Regions from separate parts of the Paenibacillus sp. T2-29 genome, predicted to be linked through region 2. Evidence: riboswitches for the same ligand, from Rfam matches in the RefSeq annotation. Region 2 holds a riboswitch; each other region holds the start of a gene.
The links. A riboswitch is a leader RNA that binds a small molecule or an ion and turns the genes downstream of it on or off. The one in region 2 is predicted to bind glycine.
Positions count from the first base shown of each region.

Region 1 (10,169 bases), on a different contig from region 2:
GATGGGCTCCTGGCCCAATCATGCCCTCATGATGGGAATGCCCAAAAATACGCCGCTCAAGGAGCAGTTTTTTGAATTTGCCAGACGCTATGAACAATTTCCGGTGCCCGTGAAGCGGGAAGAAGCCGCTCCTTTTCATGAAGTCGAGATTACGGAGAATATTAATTTGTTTGATATTTTGCCGTTGTTTCGTTTGAATCAGGGGGACGGAGGGTTTTATTTGGATAAAGCAATTCTAATTTCACGCGATCTGGATGACCCGGACACCTACGGCAAGCAAAATGTCGGCTTATACCGGATGCAGGTGAAAGGCAAGAACCGTTTGGGCATCCAGCCTGTACCACAGCATGATATTGCGATCCATATCCGTCAGGCTGAGGAGCGTGGCGAAAATCTGAAGGTGGCTATTGCCCTCGGATGTGAGCCTGTGATTACAACGGCTGCTTCTACGCCGCTGCTGTACGATCAATCCGAATATGAGATGGCGGGCGCCATTCAGGGTGAGCCTTATCGTGTGGTCAAAGCGAAGGATGCAGATCTGGATCTGCCTTGGGGAGCCGAGGTCATTTTGGAAGGCGAAGTGTTAGCAGGTGAACGTGAGTATGAAGGTCCATTCGGTGAATTCACAGGTCACTATTCCGGCGGTCGCGCGATGCCAGTCATTCAGATTAATCGTGTATATCACCGCAAACAGCCTATCTTTGAGCATCTGTACATCGGGATGCCTTGGACGGAAACGGATTATATGATCGGTGTGAATACAAGTGTACCGTTGTTTCAGCAGCTTAAGGATGCTTTTCCTAATGAAATCGTAGCTGTTAATGCCATGTATACGCATGGGCTGGTCGCTATTATTTCCACGAAAACCCGGTATGGCGGCTTTGCGAAGGCTGTGGGAATGCGTGCGTTAACGACTCCGCATGGATTGGGGTATTGCAAGCTGGTGATTGTGGTGGACGAGGAGGTCGATCCGTTCAATCTGCCGCAAGTCATGTGGGCTTTATCCACCAAGCTTCATCCAAAGCATGATGCTGTCATTGTTCCTGGCTTGTCTATTTTACCACTTGACCCCGGCTCTGATCCGGCAGGTATGACGCACAAAATGATACTGGATGCGACGACACCTGTAGCACCGGATATTAGAGGCCATTACTCGCAGCCGCTCGATTCCCCGCTGGGTGTAGCGGAATGGGAGAAAAAGTTGAGCCAAATGCTTCGCTAAATATTTTTAAAAACAAAGAAAGATTAAAGGAGTGCTGACAGATGCATATTTGTCCCCGTTGTGAGTCCAATCGTTCAGAAGTCGTTTCCCATTCGCCGGTTAAAGGTGCCTGGGAGGTTTTGTTGTGCCCTGTATGCCTGTTCACATGGCGAACCTCAGAACCGGATAGCATTACTGATCCAGCAAAGTATAAATCGGCGTTCAAGGTAAACCCCCAAGATATTCCGGATGCTGCTCATGTTCCTCCTATTCCAGAGCGGATATAGGGTCGTTCGTAAGTAGCCGTAAATTATGGTATTTTGAAGTTATAGGCCAAATGTAAAGGGGATTATACTTCATGCAGACGCCAAGGATCGGTAAGGAGCTGTTCACGCTGCTGAACGGCAAGGAGTTGGAGCACAAGCAACAAGAAGCAATGATGCTGTTGACGGTTACAGAAGATCAGTGGCCGCACATAGCAATGATTAGCGTGGGTGAGATTGTAGCGCTGGACGAGGAAAATTTACGTCTGGCACTGTGGCCGGGTACGACCACGACTGGCAACATGATCCGTACGGGGAAGGCGACGCTTGCAGTGTTCACCGGCGGGCAGGCGCATTATGTGCGGTTGTCGCTGGAACATCTGCCCGCTTTGCGTGAAGCCAAGCATGTGCGTGAGCGATTTGCGGCACGGGTTTTCGCAGCTAGAGAAGATTCGGCTCAATATGCGGATATCTTGACAGGTGTCACAATTCGCCTCAAGGAGCCGGAATCGGTGATCCATCGCTGGAAAGAGACGGTGGCAGAGTTGTTGGTATAAAGCTATCTGAGTATGACAAATCATCTTTGTAATTACCAAGTTTACCGTTAAAATAGATGCAAGGGAATAAGCGCTTACAAGGAGTCAGGTTGAGCTTGTTGGAACAGGAATTAGAGCGTGAGGGGAAGCTTGTTTCTTTTGAAGGAAAATAGGAGGGATGAAAATGTCTCGTTTTGACAAGGTAGATCAGCTATTGCAACGATTCTTAGCAAATGGGCCGGCAGGGTGTGGTTGTGCCATTGCACAAAATGGTCAAGTGTTGTATGAAGGGTATCATGGATATGCTGATCTGGAAGCCCAAAGACCAATCACTGAGGATACAGTGTATCGCTTGTTTTCCATGACAAAAGTCGTTGTCTGTGCGGCTGCACTTATGCTGTACGAACGTGGGCAATTTTTGTTGAATGAGCCTTTATATGAATATCTTCCCGAATTTCGTAATGCGCATGTATTCAAAACCGCTCCTAACGGATACACCTACGTGGATAAGGCAGAAAAACCCATTTTAATTAAGCATATATTCAATATGAGTATAGGTCTTCCTTACGCTTCCGAGTCTTCAGAAACAGGAAAAGCTATGCAGAAGGCCATTGCAGGATTAAAGGAGAAGCAGGGGAAATATGACCTACGCGCAGAAATTAAAGCGCTTTCTGAAGTTCCGCTTGCATTTGAACCAGGAACACGATGGTTATACGGATATGGCCATGATCTTGTTGCTGGTCTTATTGAAGTCATTTCAGGTAAATCATTAGGGCAATTTTTGAAGGATGAAATCTTTGATCCGCTTGGAATGAACAATACAGGTTACCGTTATCGTGGAGATATTGAATCGCGGATGGCTTCCATGTATCAACGGACAGACGCCGGAAAACTTGAAAAAATTGAGGGTTTCCTGGATGAATATCATCAGCCAGATGCTATATATGAAGGTGGAGGCGCAGGTTTATATTCGACAGTCAAAGATTACCTCACATTTTCACAAATGATGTCAAATGGCGGCACGGTAAACGGTGTGAACTTATTGGGGAGAAAAACTATTGATTTAATGCGTACAAATCATCTGAATACAGCTCAACTATCGGATTTCACCAATTCATACCATACAGGTTATGGCTATGGACTGGGTGTACGCACGTTAATGGATAAAGCGGCTGGGCATGCAAACAGCTCGATTGGAGAATTTGGCTGGACGGGAATGGCAGGCACCTGGGTTTCTATAGATCCGAGCGAACAGTTCTCCGTCGTTTATATGCATCAGCTTGATCCCAATATGGAAGAGTACCACCATTTAAGAATTCGTGCAGCAGCTTACAGCTGTCTGTAAAAGTACCGATTCTAGTTAATAAGGACCAAATTTTCTCTAAAGTCTAAACTATTCTTTTCCATATGACGACATAAAACGTAGGTGTAGGGATTTTACGAAATCCTTAATTTTTAGCTTTGAAAATAGGAGGGAATTAGATTTTGAAGAATAGATGGTCCGGTTTTCTGGCGTTGGTCATCCTGATTTCAAGTTTTACATCATATGCAGGGTTTGCATCTGCAGCAGAAGCGGTGCTTTCCAAGATTGTCCTTTCGTCTAACGAGGTAACTTTGCAACAGGGGGATACAGCTGCGTTGACGGCAACGGCTGTTTATAGCGATGGGACAACCTCAAATGTAACCGTAAGCACGGATTGGAAAAGTGATAATACAGCTATCGCTACGGTGTATAACGGTACGGTTTCAGCCAAAGCTGAAGGGGAAGCGACCGTGGTAGCGACCTATAAAGACAAGGTACAATCCGTTCAGGTACATGTAACGAAAAAGGTTAAGGCGCTGACATCCAGTGTACAAAGCCTGAGCCTGCGTTCAAGCGGCACAGGACAGATTGATCTGACAGCGACTTACAGTGATAATACAACAGCTCAGGTTTCAGGTGATGCGACCTGGACTTCGGATAATCAGAAGGTAGCGACTGTAGTCAACGGATTAGTTACTGCTCAGGGAGCAGGTTCAGCTAATATTAAGGCTGTATATGGACAACAGACCGTAACGATTGCTGTACAGGTAGAGCAGGTTAAACGGCTGGATGCCAGTACATCAGAGGTTTCTCTTTTGTTAAAAGATACGGAGAAGGTTAAATTGACAGCCACGTTCCCGGATGGATCGACTCAGGATGTTACAGAGTCTGCCGAGTGGAGCTCCAGCAATACAGCCGTGGCAGATGTTCTGAAAGGCACTATTACCGGCTATAGCACAGGGAAGGCGACAATCACAGGTAAATATGGCACGATGTCCGCTACGATTGCGGTGGATGTGGATCAGACGAATAAGCTGAAAGCCAGCGAAACCAATATTTTTCTCCGTTTGGATGAATCAAAAAAAATACAGGTATCTGCTGTGTACCCGGATGGTACGGTAACAGATATCACAGATAAAGCTGCTTGGACATCAAGCGATGAAAAAATTGCAACAGTGAATAAAGGAACGATTATGGCCATTGGAGCGGGGTCGGCTACAGTGACCGCTAAGTACGGAGATAAGACGGTTTCGATCAAGACAGATATTGAAACCTCTAGATTTCTGGATTTAAGCGAGGACAAGCTGAGCTTGAATGCTAAGGAATCCAAAAAGCTCAAGCTGACCGCAACCTATGTAACAGGGACGGAAGAAGATATCACAAGTAAAGCAGAGTGGAAGTCCAGTAATGAAGATATCGCTTTTGTCAGCGGGGGAGAAGTCACAGGTTATAAAACAGGTGAGGCAACGATCACAGCTTCTTATGGCGGCAAAACAGCCACAGCTACCGTATCCGTAAACGTACCTGGTGATCTATCTTTGTCCTCTAAAACGGCAACGATAGATATTAATGAGGACTATACTGCGACTCTGACGGCTACTTATGCGGACGGGCGTAAGGAAGATGTTACAAAGGATGCAGAATGGACTTCAAGTGCGGAAGATATTGCTTCTGTGTCCAAGGGAACGATTACGGGTAAAGCGGCCGGTAAAGCGGTTATTACCGCAACCTATAACGGCAAAAAACTGACGATAAACGTACAAGTGGGCCTTGTAGACCGTTTGGAAACAGACTCGCGCGTAATTGCACTCGGTGCTCAGGAAACGAAGCAGCTGAAAGTATCAGGCGTTAAGAGTGGCGGTACAAAAACAGACGTAACCAAGGACGCCACTTGGACTACTAGCAATGTAAAAGTAGTTGAAGTTAGCGAAGGTTTGATCAAAGCTAATGCTAGCGGTAAGGCAACGATCACTGCTTCATATGGCAAGCAAACCATTACATTTACGGTAGAAGTAGACGTAGCGCAAAAGATTGAAGCGGATGCCATTGCGTTATCACTGAAATCCGGGGATCAAAAAACGATTGCGATTGTGGTTAAATCCAGTGATGGTAAAGAAAAGGATGTTACAACTCAAGCTGAATGGAAAACGTCCAATTATAAGGTAGCCACCGTCAAAAAGGGTCAGGTTACCGCGGTCAGCTACGGTAAAGCTAACATTCAGGCGAAGTTCGGCGGTAAGGTGATCAGCGTGCCTGTTGATGTTGATACGCTTAAATATCTGCAAACGGACGAAGTCGCCTTGACTTTGAAGGCAGGGCAGCTGGCTAAGGTTACGGCTACAGCCACGTATAAGGATGAGTCGGAGAAGGATGTTTCCAAGCCGGCTGTCTGGTCCTCATCCAGAATTATCGTTGCGACCGTCAAAGACGGTAACATTAAAGCACAGGGTAAGGGCAAAGCTGTAATTACAGTAAAATATGCTGGTAAAATGACGAAGGTACAGGTAACCGTTCAGTAATCTGTAACCGACTGAAAAGAAAAAGAGCAAGCATACGTCTAGGGACGGCATGCTTGCTCTTTTATTTTTAAGGGACGTACTCGCTTCTTAATACAGAGGAGGTTACCCCAATTATGGCTTATCCTTTTTGACCGATGTGTTGCGAGTAAGGGATTCGGTCAAACGCTTGCCAGTGGGGGTCTGGGCCAAGCCGCCTTTGGCGGTCTCGCGGTGCTTTGACGGCATTGCGCTGCCGACTTCAAGCATCACGTCAATGACTTCGTCAGACGGAATGGCGCTGCGCACACCCGCCAAAGCCATATCCGCTGCGGCAAGTGCGGTCACGGCTCCCAGCCCGTTGCGCACGATACACGGAATCTCGACGAGTCCGGCGACGGGGTCGCATATTAGGCCGAGCGTGTTCTTGAGCGCTAGGCCTACGGCGTGAACAGCCTGCTCAGGTGTGCCACCGCGTAGCTCGACCATAGCGCCAGCGGCCATCCCGATGGCTGAACCAATCTCAGCCTGACAGCCTCCCTCCGCGCCGGAAATGAAGGAATTGTTGGCGATGACGTAGCCAATGGCTCCGGCTGAGAACAAGCCGTGCACCATATGCTCATCATCCCAGCCGAACCGCTCCTGCGCACTAATGAACACACCGGGGATGACTCCGCATGAACCTGCAGTGGGCGTGGCGACAATGCGCCCCATGGACGCATTAACCTCCGACACGGAGAGCGCATAAGCCATGGCGAGCGCGGAGGCATCGCCGGAGCAGGTTTCCCCTGTCCGCAGATATTCGGCTAAGCGCTTGCCGTCGCCGCCCGTTAATCCACTGCGGGATACGGTGTCTTGCGTCTGACCACGATGAACAGCCTCTTTCATGACTTCATAATAATCAGACATTTGGCGGAAGATTTCTTCTTCCGTTGTATTCGTCTCTTGTACCTGCTCTTGAATCATCAGGCGGCCAATCGTGGTGGATTCCTCAGCGCATATAGCGCTGATTTCATGCAGATGGCTAAATCGCATCAGATTCAGCTCCTTTTTTCAAATTAATCATTTTAATTTCGTACATATGTGGTAAGGATTGTAGTTTTGCGATTAATTCAGCCGTAGGAGGACTGTCCGTTTCGATAGCTGTAAGTGCTTCTCCATCCCGACCTTTGCGATCCACGTGCATATAGGCAATGTTAATGTCAGCAGCGCCGAGCGCTGAAGTCACCGCACCTAATGTACCGGGCTTATCCGAGTGAAGAAGCACCAACGTAGACAGCTCTCCGGTCAGGTTGACTCGGAATTCGTTGAGCTGCTGGACATGGATGCTGCCACCGCCGATGGAGGAACCCAGCAGTGTACGCTGATCCTCACCCTTCCACAGCTCAAAACGGACGGTGTTCGGATGGGGGGCGGGTAGTCCGCTGACGGCAAATTCCACGATCATCCCGGCCTGCTCCGCCCATTGCTCGGCATCTGGAATTCGGTGGTCGTCTGTATCGTAATTGAGCAGTCCTGCGATGAGCGCCAGGTCTGTACCGTGTCCTTTGTATGTGTCGGCGAAGGAGCCGTACAGTGTCATGCGGGCACGGTCAGGCTGCGTCCCGAGCCAGTGACGGGCAACGCGTGCAAGCCGCACCGCGCCTGCAGTGTGTGAACTGGAAGGTCCGGTCATGGCCGGACCGATAATGGAAAATACATCTTTGAAACGCATGGTGTGGCCCCCTGTATGTTCTAGTACCATAGTATATGGTATTTCCGCGTTTTTGCGCGGCTATGACGGTTCCTAATGCTGACGTACAATGTGAGCGCAAAAAAGGACAGGATAAGGAAGTTTCCCTTATCTCTGTCCTCGTTACCTGAGAGTTTCGTGCGGTGTCCTTACCGCCTTACCCCTTGGGTGGCTTGCGCTCTCTCCAGAGTTGCGTCAGATGACGATACATGGACCTGAGAGATTATCCGCCAGCCGGGTGTTGGCGTCTTGCTCCTTCGGTGCCGCCAGCGTGTAAGCCCCTGGACAGACTCTCCCGTCATCTTCATTCGCGTATACCGTTCTACATATCTTTCTTAGCGTAATGTATGCTGTGCTCGGTGTCAATCGCAGGGTTCAATTTTTACATAAACAAGCGAGTTTCCGATAAATAAGAATAAAATTTACATAATTATGGATGAAATCAGGAAGGAATTAGAAGATTGATAGCTAATCTGATAGAGGACAATTACATTTATGAAATTATAGGAGGGATATTGACGTATGGTAAAAGGCTTGCGGTTCACAGGTTCACGCTTGAAAGGGGTGCTGCATCTGGCAGCGATCGTATCGCTGCTGATCGGGATCTTCGTTCCATTCGGTCAGGTCAAAGCGGAGGGAGCACTGACAGTAGCCGAGGCACTCCAGCGCCAAGGCAGTGGAGGCACAGTGACGGTGGAAGGTTACATCGTCGGACATGCTACCGGATCGAAAACGGCTAATTTTTCTTCTCCGTTTGCGAATGATTTTAACGTACTGATTGCCGACCAGGCCAATGAACGAAGCACGTCTAATCTATTGGATGTACAGCTGACATCAGCGTACAGAGGGCAATTTGGGCTAACAGGCCATCCTGAGCTGATTGGCAGCAAAATCCGTGTGACGGGTACACTTGGCACCTACAATAATTTTGGTGGAGTGAAAAGTCCAAGCACTGTTGAACTGGTGAACGGAAGCGAGCCGGGGGAACCAGGTGAACCTGGCGAACCTGAACCTGGAAACCCGGGTCAACCCGGTACTACACTGCCGGATGGCAAAGGCAAAAAGGTGCTGTTCGATAATACACACGCACAGACGGCTGGGGCAGCAGATTGGGTCATTGAAGGCGCCTTCTCCGACTTTGCCAATGGATTGCGTAATGTAGGTTTTACAGTGGACCAACTGAACCGTCCCATTCCTTTTACTTATGGAGAACAGGCCATAACCTATGATAAGCTGCGCCAATATGATGTGTTCATCATCGGTGAGGCGAATGTTGCCTTTAAGGCATCCGAGCAGGCTGCCCTGCTGCAATATGTGAATAACGGGGGAAGTGTCTTCTTCATCTCCGACCACTATAATGCGGACCGTAACAAAAACCGTTGGGATTCCTCTGAGGTTATGAATGGCTACCGTCGTGGAGCCTATACTAATCCGGCCAAAGGGATGACTACAGAAGAAGCAGCATCACCGGCGATGCAGGGGTTAACTAGCTCCGATTGGCTGGCAACCAACTTTGGTGTTCGTTTCCGTTATAATGCGCTTGGCGACGTGAATGCTACGGACATTGTAACCGCAGATCAATCCTTTGGCATTACCAAGGGTGTACGCTCGATTGCCATGCATGCGGGATCTACGCTGGCTATTATTGATCCTACCAAAGCCAAAGGAATTGCCTATATCCCTACAGGTACGAAAAAATGGGGTAATGCTGTAGACCAAGGTGTCTATAACGGTGGAGGCCGTGCGGAAGGGCCTTATGCTGCGATCTCCAAGGTGGGTCAAGGCAAGGCAGCATTTATCGGTGATTCATCCCCTGTAGAAGATGCTACACCGAAATATGCGCGTGAAGAAAACGGACAGTCGAAAAAGACATATGATGGTTTCAAGGAAGTGGACGATGCCACCTTCCTGGTGCAAACGGTCCAATGGCTTGCGTGGAAGCAGGACTACACCAAATTATCCGATGTGGCAGGTTTAACGCTGGATCAACCGACGAAGCTTCTGCCGTTTGAGGAGCCTGCGGCTTCCACAGAACCGCAACCCGAGCCTTGGTCTGCTCCAGCAGCAGGCTACAAATGGTACGATCCAAAAACGTTCAAGTCGGGCTCTTATGGAGCGGCTTCGTAATAAACGTAAAGAATTCAGTGTGAGTGGTTGGGTGCTAGTTAGCCGTTTGATCCTCTGTAGGGGATCAAACGGCTTTTTTGTGATGAAAATTAACCTGTGGTTGGTTATTTGATTACATTTTGTGCCAGGAAAGTCGCGCTACTGCTGGATCATTGATTTTTTAAATGATGTTGATAGCATAATCTTAATTGATATATCCATATACTGGTGATAGGATGTATTCAAATTATTCCGACAAAAACGGTATGTAATGTTCATGAGAGGTTTTAAACATCAAACATGGTGAGAATAAGCGGGACAAGACCATGGAGAATGGAGGAAGCGCGCATTGAATATCAAACCCGTGTTGGAGATTAAAGGATTATCCGTATCTTTTCGCATCAAGGATCAATATCACCCCGCAGTCGACCATCTGGATCTGACGGTCAATCCCAATGAAGTGCTGGCTGTAGTCGGAGAATCCGGTTGTGGCAAAAGCGCGCTGGCGCTTTCGATCCCACAACTGCATGACA
Region 1 covers NZ_JBREVE010000014.1:91,661-101,829, reverse strand. Annotated here, with positions in the region: gene ACU1JV_RS25805 (non-oxidative hydroxyarylic acid decarboxylases subunit C) at 1-1,222, shown strand, start outside; gene ACU1JV_RS25800 (non-oxidative hydroxyarylic acid decarboxylases subunit D) at 1,264-1,488, shown strand; gene ACU1JV_RS25795 (pyridoxamine 5'-phosphate oxidase family protein) at 1,560-2,021, shown strand; gene ACU1JV_RS25790 (serine hydrolase domain-containing protein) at 2,185-3,345, shown strand; gene ACU1JV_RS25785 (Ig-like domain-containing protein) at 3,486-5,822, shown strand; gene sdaAA (L-serine ammonia-lyase, iron-sulfur-dependent, subunit alpha) at 5,934-6,833, opposite strand; gene sdaAB (L-serine ammonia-lyase, iron-sulfur-dependent subunit beta) at 6,823-7,512, opposite strand; glycine riboswitch at 7,724-7,838, opposite strand; gene ACU1JV_RS25770 (DUF6359 domain-containing protein) at 8,053-9,657, shown strand; gene ACU1JV_RS25765 (ABC transporter ATP-binding protein) at 9,986-10,169, shown strand, end outside.
Region 1: linked by a shared signal. The riboswitch ahead of sdaAB (L-serine ammonia-lyase, iron-sulfur-dependent subunit beta) and the one ahead of gcvT (glycine cleavage system aminomethyltransferase GcvT) in region 2 are both predicted to bind glycine.

Region 2 (10,169 bases):
ACGGTTCTGGAAAGAATGGAAGGCAAACCGGTTGTAGTCCGTACTTTGGACATCGGTGGAGATAAAGAACTTCCTTATCTCGATCTGCCGAAAGAAATGAATCCGTTCCTCGGATTCCGTGCTATTCGTCTGTGTCTGGATCGCCAGGATATCTTCCGCACTCAATTGCGTGCTTTGTTGCGTGCAAGTGTACACGGTAACCTGCGCATTATGTTCCCAATGATTGCTACGCTGAACGAATTCCGTGAAGCTAAAGCTGTTTTGTTGGAGGAAAAAGAAAAGTTGGTAGCCGAGGGTGTATCCGTATCTGAAGAAATTCAGCTGGGCATCATGGTAGAAATTCCTTCCACAGCGGTATTGGCTGACCAATTCGCAAAAGAAGTGGATTTCTTTAGTATCGGTACTAACGATCTGATTCAATACACCATGGCAGCAGATCGTATGAACGAACGAGTTTCTTACCTGTATCAACCATATAACCCATCTATTTTGCGTCTGGTGAAAATGGTTATTGATGCTGCTCACCGTGAAGGACGTTGGGTTGGTATGTGTGGTGAAATGGCAGGAGACACCACAGCAATTCCGTTGCTGCTGGGTCTGGGACTTGATGAGTTCAGCATGAGCGCAACTTCCATTCTGCCAGCACGTAGTCAAATCTCTAAGTTGTCCCGTGCGGACATGGAGAAATTGGCTGCAAAAGCTCTGGATATGCAAACAGCTGAGCAGGTTGTTGAATTGGTTCAAAGCATCGAAGCATAAGGAAGGGTATCACATTTTTCAAAGGTTATATCTTTTTCCAACAAAAATTGCTGTATACATACAGCAGCCGGTATCTCAACAGATACCGGCTTTTTTGTATGCTTTGGATTGTTGGGTTGAATTTATTCTTAACTACATGCGCAATTCAGCACAGGTTTACGAGCTGCAGTGGTTTCATCCAGGCGCGTGACTGGAGTGGTATAGGGGGCATTGAGCACCAGCTCAGGGTTCTCCTCGGCTTCGCGCGCAATATGAATCATAGTGTCGACAAAAGCATCAAGCGTCTCTTTACTTTCTGTTTCCGTCGGCTCGATCATGATGCATTCCTCTACATTCAGCGGAAAATAAATGGTAGGTGGATGGTAACCGAAATCAAGCAACCGTTTGGCTACATCAAGCGTGCGCACTCCAAACTTCTTCAAGCCTCGTCCCGACATGACAAATTCGTGTTTACAATGTCCAGGATAAGGCAGGTCAAAATGCGGAGCCAGCCGATGCATCATGTAGTTGGCATTGAGTACAGCACATTCGGACACTCGCTTCAAGCCATCAGGACCGTAGCTGCGGATATAGGCATAGGCACGAACGAGAATGCCGAAGTTGCCATAAAAGGCTTTGACCCGCCCAATAGAATCTCCCTGCTCCCGATCCCAGCGGTACATACCCTGCGGATCACGTACGACAAGCGGCTTGGGCAGAAAGGAAATCAGTCGCTGCTTTACGCCGACAGGTCCAGCGCCCGGGCCCCCTCCACCGTGCGGAGTACTCATCGTTTTGTGCAAATTGAGATGCACCACATCAAAGCCCATATCCCCAGGGCGGGTAATCCCCATGATAGCATTGGAATTTGCGCCGTCATAGTAGAGCAGGCCACCTGCGTCATGTACAATCGCAGCAATATCAGTGATTTGCTTCTCGAACAGACCGAGCGTGTTCGGATTGGTCAGCATGAGCGCAGCGGTGTCGTTGCCTACGGCTTGACGGAGCGCATCCAGATCCACCAGCCCCTCAGGGGTGGAGGGAAGGGTGACTGTTTCGAAACCCGCGACGGTTGCACTGGCGGGGTTCGTTCCATGCGAGGAATCCGGCACGAGCACCTTGGTACGTCGCTCGCCACGTGCTTCGTGGTACGAGCGGATCATCATCAGCCCGGTCCATTCGCCATGGGCGCCAGCAGCGGGCTGAAGCGTAACGGCATCCATGCCGGTCAACGCAGCCAGATCATTTTGGAGCGTATGCAGCAGTTCCATAGCCCCCTGGATGCTATCCTCCGGCTGATATGGGTGAATTTTAGCAAAGCCTGCGTAACGGGCAACATCCTCATTCACCTTCGGATTGTATTTCATCGTACACGAGCCAAGCGGATAAAATCCGTTGTCGACGCCGAAATTGCGCTGGGACAGGGCGGTATAATGGCGAATAACATCTACTTCGTATACCTCGGGTAATGCCGCAGGTTCGCTGCGCAGCGCATAATCCGGCAAAAGCTCTGCCACCGGGCGACGGGGAACGTCGCAATCGGGAAGGGAATAAGCGATGCGACCCGGACGGCTCAATTCAAAAATGAGCGTTTGATCGTGTTCCTTTAACAGTTCTTGTTTCTGATCCTGTCCGGTGTGTGTCATAGCAATCCCCCCAAGGTGTGTACAAATTGGTCAATCTCTTCTTTGGTTCTTTGCTCCGTCACGGCAATCAGCATGTGACCAGCAAGTTCCTCATAGTCCCGGCCCAAATCGTAGCCAGCGATAAATCCGGCAGCTAGCAGCTCGGCCTGGAGTTTGCTCATATCTGTACCCTCAGGCAGTTTAAGGGCAAACTCATTAAAGGTTGGTGCGTTAAACGAGGTAGATACGCCCTTCAAGCTCATCAATTGCTCTAACGCATAACGGCTTTTATGCAAATTTAGCTCGGCTACTTCCTTGATCCCCTGTCTACCCATGACAGACAAATATACAGATGCAGATAAAGCGAGCAACGCTTGATTGGAGCAAATGTTAGACGTGGCCTTTTCGCGGCGGATATGCTGTTCCCGCGCTTGCAAGGTCAGTACGAAGCCGCGTTTGCCGTTACGGTCTGTAGTTTGGCCTACGATACGTCCAGGGATACGGCGCATATGCGCCTGGGAAACGGCAAAGTAACCGCAGGTCGGACCACCGAGGGAGGATGAGATCCCAAGTGGCTGCGCGTCTCCTACAACAATATCCGCGCCTTGCTTACCAGGGGTCTCTAGCAAGCCTAGTGCCAGTGGATTGGCACTAACAACCATAAGCCCTTGATGCGCATGGATGAGGTCAGCCATCGGCTTCAGATTTTCCACGGCTCCGAAAAAGTTGGGATTTTGGATCAAAACAGCCGCCGTCTGTTCCGATACGGCCGTGGCTAGCGCATCGACATCCGTTACGCCATCCGAACAGCCGATTTCCACAATGTCCAAATCCAATCCGCGTGCATAGGCTGCCAATACCTGACGTGCCTCTGGATGGACAGACCTTGATACGATAAGCTGTTTACGACGCGTGGCGGAAGCGGCCAATGAGCCCGCTTCCGCCAGAGCTGTAGCCCCATCGTACATGCTGGCATTAGCTACCGCCATACCTGTCAATTCGCAAATATACGACTGGAATTCAAAAATGGCTTGCAGCTCGCCCTGGCTTACTTCCGGCTGATAGGGGGTGTAGGCTGTGTAAAATTCGGAACGTGAGGTGATGTGTTGGATAACGGATGGAATATGATGATCATAAATACCTGCACCAAGAAAGCTAGCATGGGTATCTGTATTGGCGTTTCGTCCGGCCAGCTCGGTCATGTGGCGGGTTAAGGCTCTTTCGTCGAGCCGAGAGGAAAGAGGGAGTTCCCCTTGGTATCGAATAGCCTCTGGAATGTCACTGAATAAATCATCAATGGATGATACGCCCACCACACGCAGCATTTCAGTTTGGTCTTGTTCGGTCATGGGGAGATAGCGATGTTGCTTCATAGGTTCTGGCTCCTTTCGAAAAGCAAAATTTAGATAGTAAATTAGCTAATACATAGTCGTAATTGGAAAATCCAGAATTTTACATCTGACATGATCGCTTTTTTAGAATGAAGAGGATTAAGATCAGCGTAGCCGTTTATAAAAGGGGGCTGGGACCACTTCCGCACGCAGGCGTTTACCACGAATTTCGACCTCCAGCGGTGTCGATAGGGTGCTAAAACGACTGTCCACCAGGGCCAGCCCCAGATTACGCTTCAAGGTGGGCGATTGAGTACCCGTTGTGACCTCACCGATGTGTTGACCTTCAGCGAACACTGGATAATGAGCGCGCGGGATACCGCGGTCAATCATTTCCAGCCCGATTAACTTGCGAGGAATTCCTTGTTCTTTTTGACGTTGCAGTGCTTCCCTGCCGATAAAATCTCCTTTATTCAGCTTGACGAAGAAACCTAACCCAGCCTCAAGCGGTGAAATTGTGGCAGATAACTCCTGTCCGTACAACGGTAGCCGTGCCTCGAAGCGCAGCGTATCGCGAGCACCAAGTCCAGCGGGAATCAGTCCATACGATCCACCGCAACGAAGCAAACCATCCCACACGGCGGGTGCTTCCTCAGCAGGGATATAAAATTCAAAACCGTCTTCGCCGGTATATCCAGTTCGCGAGACAAGTGCTTTTGCTCCGAACAATTGCACGTTCTCATGGAATCGGAAAGATACCAGATTCGTAATATCTGTATCTGTCACGGCTGCGGCAATACGTGCTGCTTCCGGTCCTTGTAATGCCAGCAATGCTATCGCATCAGACACATTCTCCAGATGAACCGATGCTGGTACGTGGCGTATGAGCCAATCCCAATCTTTGTCGATGTTGGAGGCATTCACAACGAGCATGTAGCGCTCTGGTCCTTTGCAATATACAAGCAAGTCATCCACTACGCCTCCATCGGGGTAACACAGGAGTGAATATTGTGCTTGGCCCGGTTCCAACTGGCTGACATCATTCGTAGTTACCTGTTGCAAAAAAGCCTCAGCTTCTTTGCCTTCAACCAAGAACTCGCCCATATGCGATACATCGAATAAACCTGCACGTTGTCGGACGGCCTCATGCTCCTTTTGAATGCCGCTAAACTGAACGGGGAGTTCCCACCCGCCAAAGTCAATACAACGAACCCCGGGCTGCATCCCGTAGGACGAATATAGTGGTGTTCTTCGCAAATTAGACATTTTTTCACTCCTATCCAGTGTAATCGGCTAAACAAAAAAGACAGGCTAAAAGAAACGTATAGACGGCAGTCCATACTCTTCTTTCAGCTCTGTCCTTGATACCAGAAAGTTACCCCGGTGTGAACCAGGTTTCCCCTTGGGTGATCCGCTCTTTTCACGGATGCTCTCCAGAGATGCGTCCGGCAGAGGTCCTTTTGCCTGAGAGATTCACCTGCAATGCAAGTTTACTCCTTCGGCGCTACCTTTTGGATCAACGGTATGTTACCCGGTTTTGCAGATAACAACTTGATCCGATTCGCGTGCCCAACTGTCTCACAAACGACAACAGCGATGCGAATATTTTTGGTAGTCTCTCCCTCCGCGTTCATCCGCGTTTGCAGTTGTCGAGGTATTTTCAAAAGCAATTACTATAACCCATTAATACGCAAATTCATTCAAAATGTCAATAAAAATGTCATATGAAACAATATGAAAAACATTTAATGTATAAATAAGGATATGTAAGCGTTTGTTACAAGTTATTATTTTTGATAGACTATGCTATATAGGTTGGTATGAAGTATTTTTGTTAGTATTATTGACATGGATGTTCTTGTTGTCATAATCTTAACTTGTCTAATACAGGTGATCAAAAGCATTTTATTCATGTGGAAGTGAGGCGAAGCAGGATGAGTGAAGTGAAACAGCAACTTTGGTATACAGACGAACATGAGTGGGTTCAGCGCACAGTGGATGGGACGTTGCGGATCGGCATTACAGACTTTGCACAGCATCAATTGGGTGATATTGTTTTTGTGGAATTACCTGGGGCGGGAACAACGATTGGACAGGGGACGGAGATTGGTACAATTGAATCGGTGAAGACCGTATCCGATCTTTTTGCTCCGGTGACGGGAACCGTTTTGAAAGTAAATGAAGCTCTGGAAAGTACACCTGAGCTGGTGAATGAATCACCCTATGAAGAGGGTTGGATGATCGAAGTAGAGATGAGCAATGGTGTCGAGGAAGCTCTGGGCAAGTTGCTGTCTGCGGAGCAGTACGAGCAGTTGATTTCGGATGAGCAATAATGAGCAATACAGCATGAAATAATAGCGCTTTATTCTGATTTTTTATATGGATATTGAATTAAATAAGAGCATCGTTAGTCCGCTCAGTTTTTGTATAAAATAGTCGCTATGACCTGACATAGCGGCTATTTTTTGTTGTCTTTTAGAAGACGTATTTACGTTGTTTGCTCAGACTTAGAAGAGAGCATCACTATAAAATTGTGTAGATTTACAACAGTGTTTTTTCGACTAATTTCTATTGTTATCGGCCATATTAAGAAGAATTATGCAGGTATAATGCCTTGTCGTTACTTTAAATTTAAATGTTGTCATCAACGTTCATGACGAAAGTACGTTTTCATTTCGTTGATGAAGATAGCGCTGTCATTTAGTATGAATTTTAAGAAAAGGTAGTGATGCTATTTACTCACAAGGAGGATATGAATATGAGCACAGTGGACACAAAGTCCAGTTCAAACGGTGGCGCTCGTGTCGCCGTACAGCGTTTTGGCCGCTTTCTCAGCGGTATGGTTATGCCCAATATGGGAGCCTTTATCGCATGGGGATTAATTACGGCCCTTTTTATTCCGACCGGGTGGTTCCCGAATGAGGGTTTTGCACAACTGGTTGATCCGATGAAAAATTATTTGCTGCCACTGCTGATCGGTTACACGGGAGGCACGATGATTCACGGACAGCGTGGAGGTGTGATCGGTGCCATTATGACGATGGGGGTCATTGTGGGGGCCGATATCCCGATGTTCCTGGGCGCGATGGTAGCTGGTCCGCTGGCTGCATGGATATTGAAGAAGTTCGATAAGGCCATTGAGGGCAAAGTCAAATCAGGTTTTGAAATGCTGGTCAATAATTTCTCGGCTGGGATTATCGGTGCCATTCTAGCATTACTAGCGCATGTGGCGATCGGCCCGGTCGTGCAAACCATCAGTCAAGTGTTGTCGACAGGGGTACAGTTCCTCGTGAACGCAGGGCTACTGCCGCTTGTCAATCTCATTATTGAGCCCGGAAAAGTATTATTTCTCAACAACGCACTGAATCATGGAGTATTGAGTCCGATTGCGCTGGAGGAAGCTGCAAGAACAGGAAAATCCGTTTTGTTCATGCTTGAATCCAATCCTGGCCCGGGACTCGGTATTTTGCTGGCCTATTGCCTGTTCGGTAAAGGCTCTGCGAAGTCGTCTGCTCCTGGTGCAGTCATTATTCATTTTTTCGGCGGGATTCATGAAATTTATTTCCCTTATATTTTGATGAAGCCGATTCTGATTCTCGCTGCTATAGCAGGGGGCGTTGTTGGAACCTTCTGTTTTATGTTGACAGATGCCGGACTGGTTGCTGCTCCTTCACCAGGCAGTATCATTGCTTACTTCCTGATGACACCCAAAGGCGGATATTTGCCGATGCTGAGCGGTGTGATCGCAGCTGCGGTCGTATCCTTTGCGGTTGCCGCAGTATTACTCAAAACTGGTAAGCAAAAGGAAGAGGGGCTGGAGGAAGCTGCATCCCGCCTGAAAGATATGAAAAATCAAAGCAAGGGTGCAAGCGCTAACGCCACTGTAATGGAAGATAACCGCGCATCCGATCGTGCTGCCGAGATTGCCGCGGATCGAACGCTTAAGGATAAATCCGAGGTGAATAAAATTGTCTTTTCCTGTGATGCAGGTATGGGTTCAAGCGCCATGGGAGCCTCAATTTTGCGCAAAAAAATGAAACAGGCGGGCTTGGGCGTTACGGTAACGAATACGGCAATCAGTGAAATTCCACAGGATGCGGATATTGTCATTACACAAAAAACGTTGACAGACCGGGCTAAAACGGTAGCCCCAAATGCTGAGCACATTTCCATTGACAATTTCCTGAAGAGCCCTGAATACGAAGCGCTGGTTGAACGGCTGAAATCCGAATCTTAATCCCCATAAAGTCAGGCCGGCTGTATACAGTTTGTATTTCCTGCTGGAAGGGATGAGAGCTTGGGAAGGAACGGTATGCGCTTATGAATATTACGAAACGACAATCTGACATCGTAGAGTATCTTTTGGAGCAGCCCCAAGAGGTTACGGCCGGGGAAATTGCTGAGAAGATCAATGTCAGCACAAGGACGGTTCATCGGGAACTTGGCGCAGTTGAGTGTTGGTTGGCGGCTCATGAGGTAAAGCTGGAGAAAAAATCAGGGATCGGTATCTATGTGGATGCCGGCCCGACTCAGCTTGCAAGTCTGCGGGAGCAATTACTGCATACGAAGTCAGACGAATACTCGGCTGAGGAGAGAAAAATTGTAGTTCTGTGCATGCTGCTGGATACACAGGAGCCGATCAAGCTGCTGGCGCTAGCATCGGATTTGAGAGTCACAGTAACTACGGTCAGTCATGATCTGGACGAATTACAAGGCTGGATCGCAGATCGAGGGCTCGTGCTTGTGCGCAGACGGGGATACGGTGTCGAGATTACAGGCCGGGAGATAGACAAAAGACGGGCGATTTCTGAACTTGCTCTCGAATATTTGGATGAATCGGATCTGTTTTCCGGCCGAGAGGAGCTTCGTCCCGTAACACATGTCACAGAAAAATTGCTGGAGATGATTAGCAGAGAGAATCTGCTAACCGTGGAGAATGCCCTCTGGCAGCCTCATGATCAATGGCTGAAAAACATGGTGGAAAGCAAATATATGGAACTGCTGATTCAAATTTGCGTTTCTCTGGCACGTCTGCGCCTTGGGTACGTTGTGGATCATCGTCTCTCGTATTCGAAAACAGATTCAGAGGAGAATATCATGCTGCGCACAGCTATGGTGGAGCGTATATGCGCAGAGTTGTCAGCGGCGCTGGATATTGAATTTCCAGAACCGGAACGATGTTATTTCGGGTTGCTGTTCCGTGATGCTGAGGATCATTCCACCCGCTTGCTGCCACTGGATGATCTTGTACTGCTGGAGTCGGTTCATGAGTTGATTCGTCGTGTAGAGGCAGAGACAGGCACACCATTAGCAGAGGATCGTGTCCTGCGTGAAGGGCTGATTGCCCATATGGCTCCAGTATTCAAACGTTTGAGGGAAGGGAGAGCGATCCGCAACCCTCTCCTTCAGCAAATTCGCAAGGATTACGGCAGCTTGTTCGACTCGGTCAAAAAGGCTGCGGCGGATATGACGGAAATGGAAGTACCAGATGAAGAGATCGGATTTCTGGTCATGCATTTTGGCGCTTCGTTGGAGCGGCTGCGACAATTGCAGCGGGAGGTTCGAGCAATCGTAGTCTGCACGAGCGGAATTGGGTCTTCCAGACTTCTGGCAACAAGACTGGCCAAGGAGCTGCCACAGATCAAAATCGTGGATAGGTCCTCATGGTACGAGGCAACGCGGATTCCCAAGGAGGATTATGATCTGATCATTTCGACAGTGGAGCTACCGCTTGAGCCTGATCGGTATCTCAAAATCAGCCCGCTGCTGACGCAAGAGGAGAGTGACCGCCTGCGTCATTTCATCCAGCATATTACACTCAATCAACTCAGTGATCATCGTCAGGAACAGGCTGTTCTGCCCGGCCAGGGCATGGAGTGGCTTACAGGACTACGGAAAAGTCTTGAGGAGATTGTGCACATTGTACAGCAATTTCAAGTGTATCCACTGGAAAATCGAGGGATGGATATGCCAGCTACCATAGAGGCTATATGCATGTTGGAGGCAGGGCGGGGAAATGTCACAGAGCCTTCTGTTGTTGCTGAACAGCTTATGGAAAGAGAGCGCCAAGGTAGTCAGGTGATTGCTGATACCTCCGTTGCTTTAATTCATACACGCAGTCCCTATATTCGCCAGCCTTCGCTGGCCTTGTATAGGCTGGCTGAGCCGCTGTTGGCGGATGTAGACGAACAAGTGGAATGCGTTCTGCTGATGTTGGGACCTCGTGAGTTACCGAAAGAAAGTTTGGAGGTATTGAGCGAGATTAGTGCATTACTGCTGCAGGAAGACATGATTACACTACTGGAACACGGTAGTAGAGATCAGATTGCCAATTATATATCGACTGAGCTGGCTGAATTTTTTCACAGTAAATTAGGGACAGGGAGGAACCTACCGTGAGTATTATGACGATAGACAAAATAAAAATGAACGCAACCGCCAAAGACAAATATGAGGCGATTCGTATGGCAGGACA
Region 2 covers NZ_JBREVE010000011.1:104,989-115,157, reverse strand. Annotated here, with positions in the region: gene ptsP (phosphoenolpyruvate--protein phosphotransferase) at 1-759, shown strand, start outside; gene gcvPB (aminomethyl-transferring glycine dehydrogenase subunit GcvPB) at 888-2,384, opposite strand; gene gcvPA (aminomethyl-transferring glycine dehydrogenase subunit GcvPA) at 2,381-3,736, opposite strand; gene gcvT (glycine cleavage system aminomethyltransferase GcvT) at 3,860-4,960, opposite strand; glycine riboswitch at 5,040-5,136, opposite strand; glycine riboswitch at 5,137-5,236, opposite strand; gene gcvH (glycine cleavage system protein GcvH) at 5,629-6,027, shown strand; gene ACU1JV_RS23595 (PTS mannitol transporter subunit IICB) at 6,453-7,931, shown strand; gene ACU1JV_RS23590 (BglG family transcription antiterminator) at 8,015-10,093, shown strand; gene ACU1JV_RS23585 (PTS sugar transporter subunit IIA) at 10,090-10,169, shown strand, end outside.

Region 3 (10,169 bases), on a different contig from region 2:
AATAAAAAATGCCCAAGCACAATTCAATACTATTGTTAGCAATAGCACTCAATTGAACTCAGGCATTGCCCGCATCACCGGTCACAATCCTTCGATATAGTGCTATTGTAGCACAAAAAAAAGCGATTTCAACATGTTTTATTCTCTTTCGACAAAAAATATTTTATATTAAGGCCCATTTGCCTAGTTTGCGAGTCAACAGTAACTTTAAGTGGTCGTACGCTCAATGAGGCTGTACTCCAGCGAATGAAGCTCCATTTGGCGTCCAATCAGCTGAGGAGAAAGCATGAAAAAAGCATTTTGTGCCTGAGCCATAATGGGATTTTGAACCGTTGTAATTCCCATCGTGTGCGCCAGCTCCGTGTTATCAAACCCAACAATCGCCAGATCTTCTGGTACCTTTAGCAATTGTCTGCGCGCTTCGCAGAGAATGCCCACTGCTACATAATCGTTAGCACACAAAATAGCCTCCGGAAATTCCTCACGATGCTGTAATAAATTGCGCACAACTTGTTCGCCGTCACGAATGTTATAAATAGAAGAATAGTTCCAGTGCTGCAACACTGGCAGATTGTGTTCACTCATGATCTGCTCATAAGCTCGTTGTCTGCTGTGAGTATTGATGCTGCTCGGACGACCAAAAGCATTGGCTATACGTGTATAACCTTTTTGTATCAAATGTTTGAGCGCTAACATATATCCTTCATACTGATCCATTGCGACGGAGCGAATATCGGTATGCTCCATTCGTTGCCATGCCACGATCGGTCCATATTTGCAATAAGTACTCAAAAAATCAGTGTCATTCACGCAGGAAATGATGACCAGCGCATCGACTCTTTTTCTTTTTAAATCCTCGAAAGCTTGAAGCTCTTTCTTTTTGTCTTCTCCCGAAGTATAAATAATGGTTTGAAATTCATATTGTCCTGCGATTTCTACAAAGCTGTCCAGAAATGCCAGAACAATTTCATTAATAGTTGATGTGATGATACCAATCTGAAGCGTTTGGCCCTTGGATAAAGAAATCGCATTCCGATTAGGAACATAATCCAATTCCTGCATGATTTTTAAAATTTTAGTTCTGGTTTCGTGGCTTACATGGGGGGACTGATTTAACACTCTGGATACCGTAGCTTTGGAAAAGCCCGCCAGTTTTGCAATTTGATCAAGATTCGACATGATGCTTCTCCTCACCTAAGAAAAAATACTTGACATGAAACGCGTTACAACAATTAGGATGTTTATGAGGGCATTACGTCTATTTTAAAGCATCTATCGGTGCATTTCAAAGGATAACGGTTACCGTTAGTTATTGATTCGCATTGCAGCACCTGATGGTTATTGACTAGAGTGAAAACATTAGATAAGAAAAGAGGTTTTCATACCATGACGAAGACGCTAAAAGGATTCCCGCAAAACTTCCTATGGGGCGGGGCAACTGCAGCCAACCAATTGGAAGGTGCTTTTGACGTAGATGGAAAAGGCCTGTCCAGCGCAGACATGATAGCCTATGTACCTAAGGCAGAACGTAAAAACGATCATGCTATAGAAATTTCGTCTGAACGACTGGAGGACATCTTGGCAGGAAAGGTAAACGCCCGTTTTCCAAAGCGTGAAGGTGTGGACTTCTACCACCGCTACAAAGAAGATATTGCTTTGTTTGCAGAAATGGGCTTTAAAGTATTCCGGATGTCCATCCACTGGTCGCGGATTTTCCCGAATGGATATGATGCCGAGCCGAATGAAGCAGGATTGCAATTTTATGACAAAGTATTCGATGAGCTGCGCAAGTATGGTATTGAGCCGTTGGTAACATTGTCACATTATGAAACACCGCTAGGTCTGACACAGAAGTATAATGGCTGGTTGGGACGCGAAGTCGTAGATCATTACGTAAAATATGCCGAAACGGTATTTACACGTTATAAGGATAAAGTAAAATACTGGCTGACCTTTAACGAAATCAATGTCATGACTATGAGTCCGTTTACAGGCGGCGGTGTGGTTATTGACCGTGTAGAAAACAAACAACAAGCGATATATCAAGCATTGCACCATCAATTTGTAGCAAGTGCACTGGCGACCAAACGGGGACATGAGATCATTCCGGGTGCTCAGATCGGCTGTATGCTGGCTCGCATTGAAAGCTACCCACATACGTGTAACCCAGAGGATATTCTGAAAGCACAGCATGAAAATCAAATGAACCTGTTCTTTACGGATGTGCATGCTCGTGGGGAGTATCCCAACTATATGAACCGCTATTTTGAAGAAAATAATATTGTGATCCAGACAGAACCCGGTGATGCTGAAATTTTGAAAAATAATACGGTTGATTTTATCTCATTTAGCTACTACATGACCTTGACCGTATCGGCAGGTCCAGAAGGAGAAAAGGCAGCAGGGAACCTGATTGGCGGTGTGAAAAATCCGTATTTGCAGTCCTCCGATTGGGGATGGCAGATTGATCCGATCGGCCTGCGTGTTACACTAAATACGTTTTATGACCGTTACCAAAAGCCGCTGTTCATCGTGGAAAATGGCCTGGGTGCGTACGATAAGGTAGAAGAGGACGGCTCTGTGCATGACACGTATCGCATTGATTACTTGCGTCAGCATATTGCCCAAATGAAGGAAGCCATTGCTGACGGTGTTGATCTGATTGGTTACACCAGCTGGGGTCCTATCGACCTTGTGAGCATGTCTACTTCCGAAATGTCCAAGCGCTACGGATTTATTTACGTTGATTTGGATGATGACGGTAACGGAACGCTCCAACGCTCCAAAAAGGACTCATTTAACTGGTATAAAAATGTGATAGCAACCAATGGTGAAGAATTGTAATTCTATATCGTTTTGGGCGGGTACAGCAGAGAAAATCCTTAGGATGCAATCTGCTGTACCCGCTTTTTGTATAGACACCCTATTGATTTGTCAGAGGGCTTCACAAATTTTTCACTTGTAATACGCTGAAAGTTTTCTGTATAATAAATAAAAATTTCATATGTCTGGTTGATGTTTGCGGGAGATGGAACGAAAGTTCCGACCGAAGGGGCAAAACTCTCAGGTGCTTAAGCTGATTTACAGCAACAAGCAGGGACCGTAAACGGACAGAACTCTGGAGAGACCCTTAATTGGGCGCCGAAGGTGCACCGCAGATTATCATCTGCTTAAACTCTCAGGCAAAAGGACAGAGACGCGAATAACCTGTGACAGGGAGTGCCCTAGGCTTTTATGAGCTTTTTAGAGGTAGAATCCTGCACCAGATGGTTTATTTTTCGTGCCTTTAACCTCTTCAGGAGTCGAATCAACGGATTTGACTCTTTTTTGTTTTCTAATATGCTGGAGGAGCGGGTTGAAATGAATTTGGTACATGTGTTAGAAACGATTAGCAGTTGGATATGGGGGGCGCCTCTCATCGTCCTTGTCATGGGAACGGGGTTATGGCTGACCATACGTCTAAAAATGTTGCAGGTATTCCGCCTGCCTCTGGCGATCAAGCTCATCGGTAAGGCCCCGAATGAAGGCAGCGGGGATGTAAGCAGCTTTGCGGCTTTGAGTACGGCGCTGGCGGCTACCGTTGGTACAGGAAGTATTGTCGGCGTAGCGACAGCCATTAAGCTGGGCGGGCCGGGTGCCTTGTTCTGGATGGTCGTTGCAGCCTTCTTTGGGATGGCGACGAAATACGCGGAAGGTGTACTTGCGGTAAAATACCGGGTGAAGGATCGGAATGGACAATTCTCCGGCGGCCCGATGTATTATATTGAAAAAGGCCTGGGACGCCGCTTTAAACCGTTGGCGATGCTGTTTGCTTTCTCGGGGATGCTGGTAGCGTTGTTCGGGATCGGAACATTTCCTCAGGTCAAGGCGATTGTATCTTCCACTGAAAACAGTTTTGGCGTTCCGCCGATTGTAACGGCACTGACTATTGCTGTCCTTACAGCTCTTGTCACCATTGGAGGACTCAAAAGCATTGCCAAGGTATCGACGAAGGTCGTTCCTTTTAAAACAGGCTTGTACGTACTGATTTGTATTATTGTACTGATTCGGTTTGCTGACCAGCTTCCTGCCGCAATCGCGCTTGTGCTTCATTCGGCATTTTCAACTACATCGGCAACGGGTGGATTTGCAGGAGCTACGATTATGCTGGCCATGCGTAGCGGGGTAGCCAGAGGTATTTTTGCCAATGAGGCTGGATTGGGAAGCGCACCGATTGCAGCCGCAGCTGCCAAAACCAAATGGCCTGCGGAACAAGGGCTGATTTCCATGACGGGTGTGTTTATTGATACGATGGTTATTTGTGTGATGACCGGGTTGACGCTACTGGTCAGCGGGGTGTGGAGCGGGCCTACCGATGCAGGTTTGATGACTCAGCAAGCATTTTCCAGTGCATTTCCGCTGGGAGCAGAACTGCTCACCATCATCCTGATTATGTTCGCATTCACCACCATGCTCGGCTGGAACTATTACGGAGAACGCTGTGTTGAATACTTGCTTGGGGTCAAGTGGATCAAGCCTTATCGTTATCTGTTCATTGTACTGGTTGGCGGGGGCGCGTTCATTAAATTGGATGCGATTTGGCTGCTGGCAGATATTTTTAACGCAATGATGGCTTTTCCAAACCTGATTGCACTGCTCGGCTTGTCAGGCATTGTCGTTGCAGAAACCCGAACCTATATGAATTCTTTGTATCCTAATAAGAAAAAGGGCATTCTTGCAGGTGCCAATGTAGGGGCGGCTATCCAAGTAGAAGAAAAAGGACAAACGATCAATTCATAAATAATAAAAGGGAGTGCTCTCAGCCATCACAGGCTTGAGGACACTCCCTTTTAATTGTTATAACGATGCACGCAAAATAGCTAAAATATCTTCCTGTTTCAGCTTTTGATAATTACCGAAACCTCCGTGCTCCATTTCACGGGCCGCAATGCTTGCGATGTTTTCCAATTGTTCATCATTAATGTTGTAATCGGCCAGGGTAGAAGGGGCACCAAGACTTGTCCAGAACGCACTTAGACAGTCAATACCTTCCAAGGCAATTTCTCTGTCAGTTTTACCTACAGTGTCCAAGTCGAACATACTGAGCATCAGCCGCTTCATGCGTGCAGCATCCTGATCCACTGTATGTCTCATCCAGTTGGGAAACAGAATCGCTAGACCGCCAGCATGAGGAATATCATATACAGCAGATAGTGCATGTTCAATGGTATGCGAAGCCCAATCCCCGAAGTAGCCCATTTGCAGCGTACCGTTCAGGGCAATCGTCCCGGCATATAATATCGTTTCGCGATGCTCATAGTTGTGCAAATCCTCCAGCAGCTTAGGTGCCGTTTCAATCACGGTTTGCAGCACGGAAAAGCACATACGGTCTTGCAGCGGTGTATTTTTAACATTGTGAAAGTACTGTTCAAAGACGTGGCTCATCATATCCACCATGCCATAAACCGTCTGATCACGTGGCACAGAAAAGGTGTTTTTCGGGTCCAAGATGGAGAATTTAGGATGCGTCACCGCGCTGCCCCACACGTATTTCTCGTTCGTTTCCCAGCTGGTGATGACAGAATCCGGATTCATTTCCGAACCCGTGGCGGCGAGTGTAAGGATGGTACCGAAGGGCAAAGCCTGGGTTGGCATATGTTTTTTGTTGATAATATCCCACACATCGCCGTCATATTCAGCCCCTGCTGCGATGGCTTTGGTGCAATCAATAACGCTTCCGCCGCCCACTGCAAGCAGGAAGTCTATCTTTTCATTTCGGCAAATCTCGATGCCCCTCTTAACGGTAGACAAGCGCGGATTGGGTTCAACGCCCGACAATTCATGAATGTTGAGGTGCAGAGGCTCTAACGCGTTTAATACCTGTTCATACAAACCATTTCGCTTAACACTTCCGCCTCCATATACCAGCAAAATGTTTTTTCCGTAATTCAACAGCTCTTGCTGCAATTGTTCAATTTGATTGTCTCCAAAAATTAATTTGGTGGGATTATAATATGTGAATTTGTTCATCTGGAAGGTTCCCCTCGGTTCATAGTTCATGTTCAAATTGTAATCTCTTATCTTGACTAGCTCGTTAATATCTGACTTGGCCATGTAAGCTATTTGAAATGACGATTAACAATTATACATGAAAAGAATAAGGGGAATCAAGTGAAGCTAATCTTTGATCGCTCCAGCGGCAAGATCGGAAATAAACTGGCGGCTGATAAAAAGAAACAAAATAATAAGAGGGAGTACAGCCAGCAGGGTGCCAGCAATGACCATCGCATAGTCCGTATTGTAAATCCCGTTCAACTGGGACAATGCAATCTGGAGCGTAAATTTGCGCTCATCCGTTAAAACGATTAACGGCCATAAGTAATCATTCCAAGCTCCTATAAAGGTAAATGCGCCGAGAAAAGCGAACGCAGGTCTTAAAATCGGCAGTGCTACATTCCAGTACAGCCGAAAAAAGCTGCACCCGTCCATACGCCCCGCATCCAGCAACTCTTTGGGAATGGATTCTTCTGCATACTGGCGGATCCAGAAAATACCGAAAGCATTTACCATACCTGGGATGATGAGCGCTTTGAACGTACCTACCCATCCAAAGGAAGCCATCATGACAAAGGAGGGGACGAGCGAAAGTTGTGAAGGGACCATCATTGTTGCAAGCAGTATGACGAATAGCCCCTTTTTGCCCGGAAAATCAAACTTGGCGAATGCAAAACCAGCCAGTGAATCAAAAAACAGCACCAATACGGTAACAGAACTGGCTACAAAAAGGGTATTAAAAAAAGCTCCAGCAAAATCAATCTGCTGCAATACTCTCGTTATGTTATCCAGGAAGTGGCTACCGAACCACAATTGTGGCGGAAAACGATAGATGTCTGAGGTTGTACGGGTCGCCATGACGATCAGCCAGTAAAACGGAAACATCGACAGGATGATACCTACCAACAGCCCGGCATATAGAACAATGGATTTTGCACGTGTCTGCATCATGTTGTGACGCTCCTTCCATCGTTATTTTTTACCTTGAACGAGTTTCCAATTGATGATGGAGAATACAGCAATGATGAGAAACATGCCCCATCCGACGGCAGCACCATATCCAAAATAGTTGTTGATGAACGACTCGCGGTACAAGTATAAAACGATGGTCATGCCACTTGCCCCGGAACCGCCGTCATTACCGACCAGAACCTGTGGCTCAGTGAAGAGCTGCATACCGCCGATGGTGGACGTAATGACTGTAAATAAAATAACTGGGCGCAGCATGGGAATGGTGATGCGGAAAAAAGCCTGCGCTCCGGTTGCGCCGTCTATTTTGGCGGCCTCATACAGCACATGCGGAATACTCTGGAGTCCAGCCAGATAGATGATGGCGTTGTAACCCATCCATCTCCAGACGACCATGGAAGAAATGGCGATTTGGATACCCCACGGCACATTGAGCCATTGGATCATAGGTAGCCCCAAAAGCTGCAGAAGATAGTTGAGAAATCCAAAATTGTTGGCAAATAAGGCGCCGAAGATGATGGCAACAGCAACAATAGACGTCACATTGGGCAGGAAGAATCCAACTCGCCATAAGGTGCGCAATTTCACAAAAGGGGCATAAAGCAGAAAGGCAACAATAAGGGCTAGAAGTAGCATTGGAATCGTGGCATACACCCAGATCACAAACGTATTGCCTACAGCCTGCCAAAATTCGGTGTCTGTCACAAGGTAACGAAAGTTACCCCAACCGTTATAGGTCATGTCTCCGATCCCGTCCCATTTGTGAAACGCCAGGTACAATGAAAAACCAATCGGAAACAAGCCAAAGATGGCAAACAGCAGATAAAATGGCGAGATCGCAACATATACGGCCCGGTGCTTCCAGATTTCTCTCAGCATATTGTCCACACGCCTTTTTTGGATTTTGTATTTTACCGCTGTAATTCCCGTTCAATTCGTTGCATCGTTTCCGACCATAATGCGTCGGGATCGGCATCTTGTTTGGCCACATTGGAAAGGCGGCGGGTCACTATGCCATGGATGACAGGATAGCGCTCGCCGAAATAACTGCTTTTCACATGACGTGCGGAGGCGGCAAAAATGAGACCAGTGGCCTGACCACCAAAGAAAGGCTCGGGTGTCTCCATGACTGGATCGTCATAGACGCCGGGAGTGGATGGGAACAGCCCGATTTTGTGGTAGGCTTCCAGTTGGTGTTCCGGGTTTTGCAGCCAGGTCAGGACTTCAAAGGCTTCTTTGGGATGTTGGCTGGATTTGAGGATAGAGATGAAAGAACCTCCCAGATTGCCGTCTCCTCCAGGAGCCCGAGCGACTCTCCATTTGCCTGCTGTATCCGGTGCAGCCTCTGTGAGAACTTGCTTCATCCAGATTGCCCCTACGAACGAGGCGATTTTACCGTTATTGACCGAAGCGTTCCATTCGGGAGTCCAGCCATCCGCATTGGCGAGCAGATGCTTCCTATGGAAATCCACAGCGGTTTTCCAGCCTAGGCGGATGTCAGGAGATTGATTGCCGATATAACTTCCGTCCGGCTTGAAGTATAGGTTCGTATGCTGAGCAAGCACTTGATTGTAAACGTTTACAATATTATCAGCCAAAAACGAACGACTTCCGAATTTCTGACGAAGTTGTTCTCCGGCTGCCATGTAATCATCCCATGTACGGATAGAGGAACTGACCTGTTCAGGATCACTAGGTAAGCCCGCCTGTTCAAACAGGTCGCTACGATAGAAGAGGGCGGTGGGCCCAGTATCCATAGGAAATGCAATCATTTTACCATCAGGAGTGATCCCCTGATTCCATTTCCATTCCAAATATTGATCCTTCAGGCGGTCTGCTCCGAGTTCCCTTAAATCATAAAAACGATCCGCACTGGGGAACAGCTCCACCATCCAGTCGTTCAGAGCTACGATGTCTGGTTCACCGGAACGAGCTGCGAGCGTTGTCTTCAGTTTGGCTTTAAAGTCACCGCCTATTTTTTGAGTTTTTAATTCAATGTCGGGGAACTGTTTTTCCGCCTGGGCGAGCAATTCATCGTCAATAGAACGATTCCAATACCATAATATAAGCGTTATCTTTTTTCCGTTTGACAAATTAGTTTCAGATGATTGGCCTTCAGAGGACAGGGACCCACTACAACCACTAATCATAGTGAGAAAAGCAAGACATAATATCAGCCATTGTACTGTCTTCACATCATTTCCCTCCTTGCTGTCTGAATAATCTGCCTACTGAACAAGTTGTAAAATGGTTTAGCTCCATCATATGAAGCTGTTACCCATTTATGTGCATTGCCTTAACCAAAAACAAAAAATTTGAAACGTTTATCCATAAAAAAAGCACGTGCGTCTGTTATAGGAAGATCGCACGTGTTTAAGTCAGGAGATTAGCTTCATGACATCAATCGTTGTATCTCATCTTTCAGAGTTTCGGACCGAGTACCGAAAATAACCTGCAGGGTACCGTTCCCAAGCCTGATAATTCCTGACGCTCCGAGCTGCTTAATAGCTTGATCGTTAACCACTTTGTCGTCTTTGACGACAAGGCGTAGCCGTGTGATACAGGCATCAATGCTTTGGATGTTGTCTGAACCGCCGAGGTAGGTTAGGACCTTGTCTGCATGACTGGACTGAGTGTCGGATAGGGTGCTTGCCTTTCCGTGGGGTATGGATTCGTTAGCCTCAGATAGGAGATTGTCATCTACATCGTCTTCACGCCCGGGAGTCTTTAGGTTGAATTTGAGAATGATGAAGCGGAATAGAAAATAATACACGAAGGCGAAGACAAGCCCGATCGGGATCATTCGCAATGGATGGGTGGAGAGCTTCATATTGACCAGATAGTCAATGAGACCTGCTGAAAAAGAAAAGCCGAGTTTGACATCCAATAGGTATACGACCAGACCGCTCAGCCCTGTTAGCAGAGCATGAACGCCGTAAAGCAATGGTGCAATGAACATAAACGAAAATTCGAGGGGCTCAGTAATTCCGGTCAGGAACGATGCTAGCGCAGAACCAATAAAGATGGAAGCGACAGCTTTACGTTTTTCCGGTTTGGCCGTATGGATGAATGCGAGAGCCGCCGCAGGCAGAGCGAACATCATAATGGGGAAGAAGCCGGACATGAACATACCTGCCGATGTATCACCTGCAAAAAAACGCGTCAGA
Region 3 covers NZ_JBREVE010000006.1:284,844-295,012, forward strand. Annotated here, with positions in the region: gene ACU1JV_RS18510 (LacI family DNA-binding transcriptional regulator) at 208-1,179, opposite strand; gene ACU1JV_RS18515 (glycoside hydrolase family 1 protein) at 1,387-2,844, shown strand; glycine riboswitch at 3,013-3,097, shown strand; glycine riboswitch at 3,109-3,204, shown strand; gene ACU1JV_RS18520 (alanine/glycine:cation symporter family protein) at 3,361-4,779, shown strand; gene ACU1JV_RS18525 (iron-containing alcohol dehydrogenase) at 4,837-6,009, opposite strand; gene ACU1JV_RS18530 (carbohydrate ABC transporter permease) at 6,157-6,984, opposite strand; gene ACU1JV_RS18535 (carbohydrate ABC transporter permease) at 7,006-7,881, opposite strand; gene ACU1JV_RS18540 (ABC transporter substrate-binding protein) at 7,914-9,197, opposite strand; gene ACU1JV_RS18545 (PTS transporter subunit EIIC) at 9,395-10,169, opposite strand, start outside.
Region 3: linked by a shared signal. The riboswitch ahead of ACU1JV_RS18520 (alanine/glycine:cation symporter family protein) and the one ahead of gcvT (glycine cleavage system aminomethyltransferase GcvT) in region 2 are both predicted to bind glycine.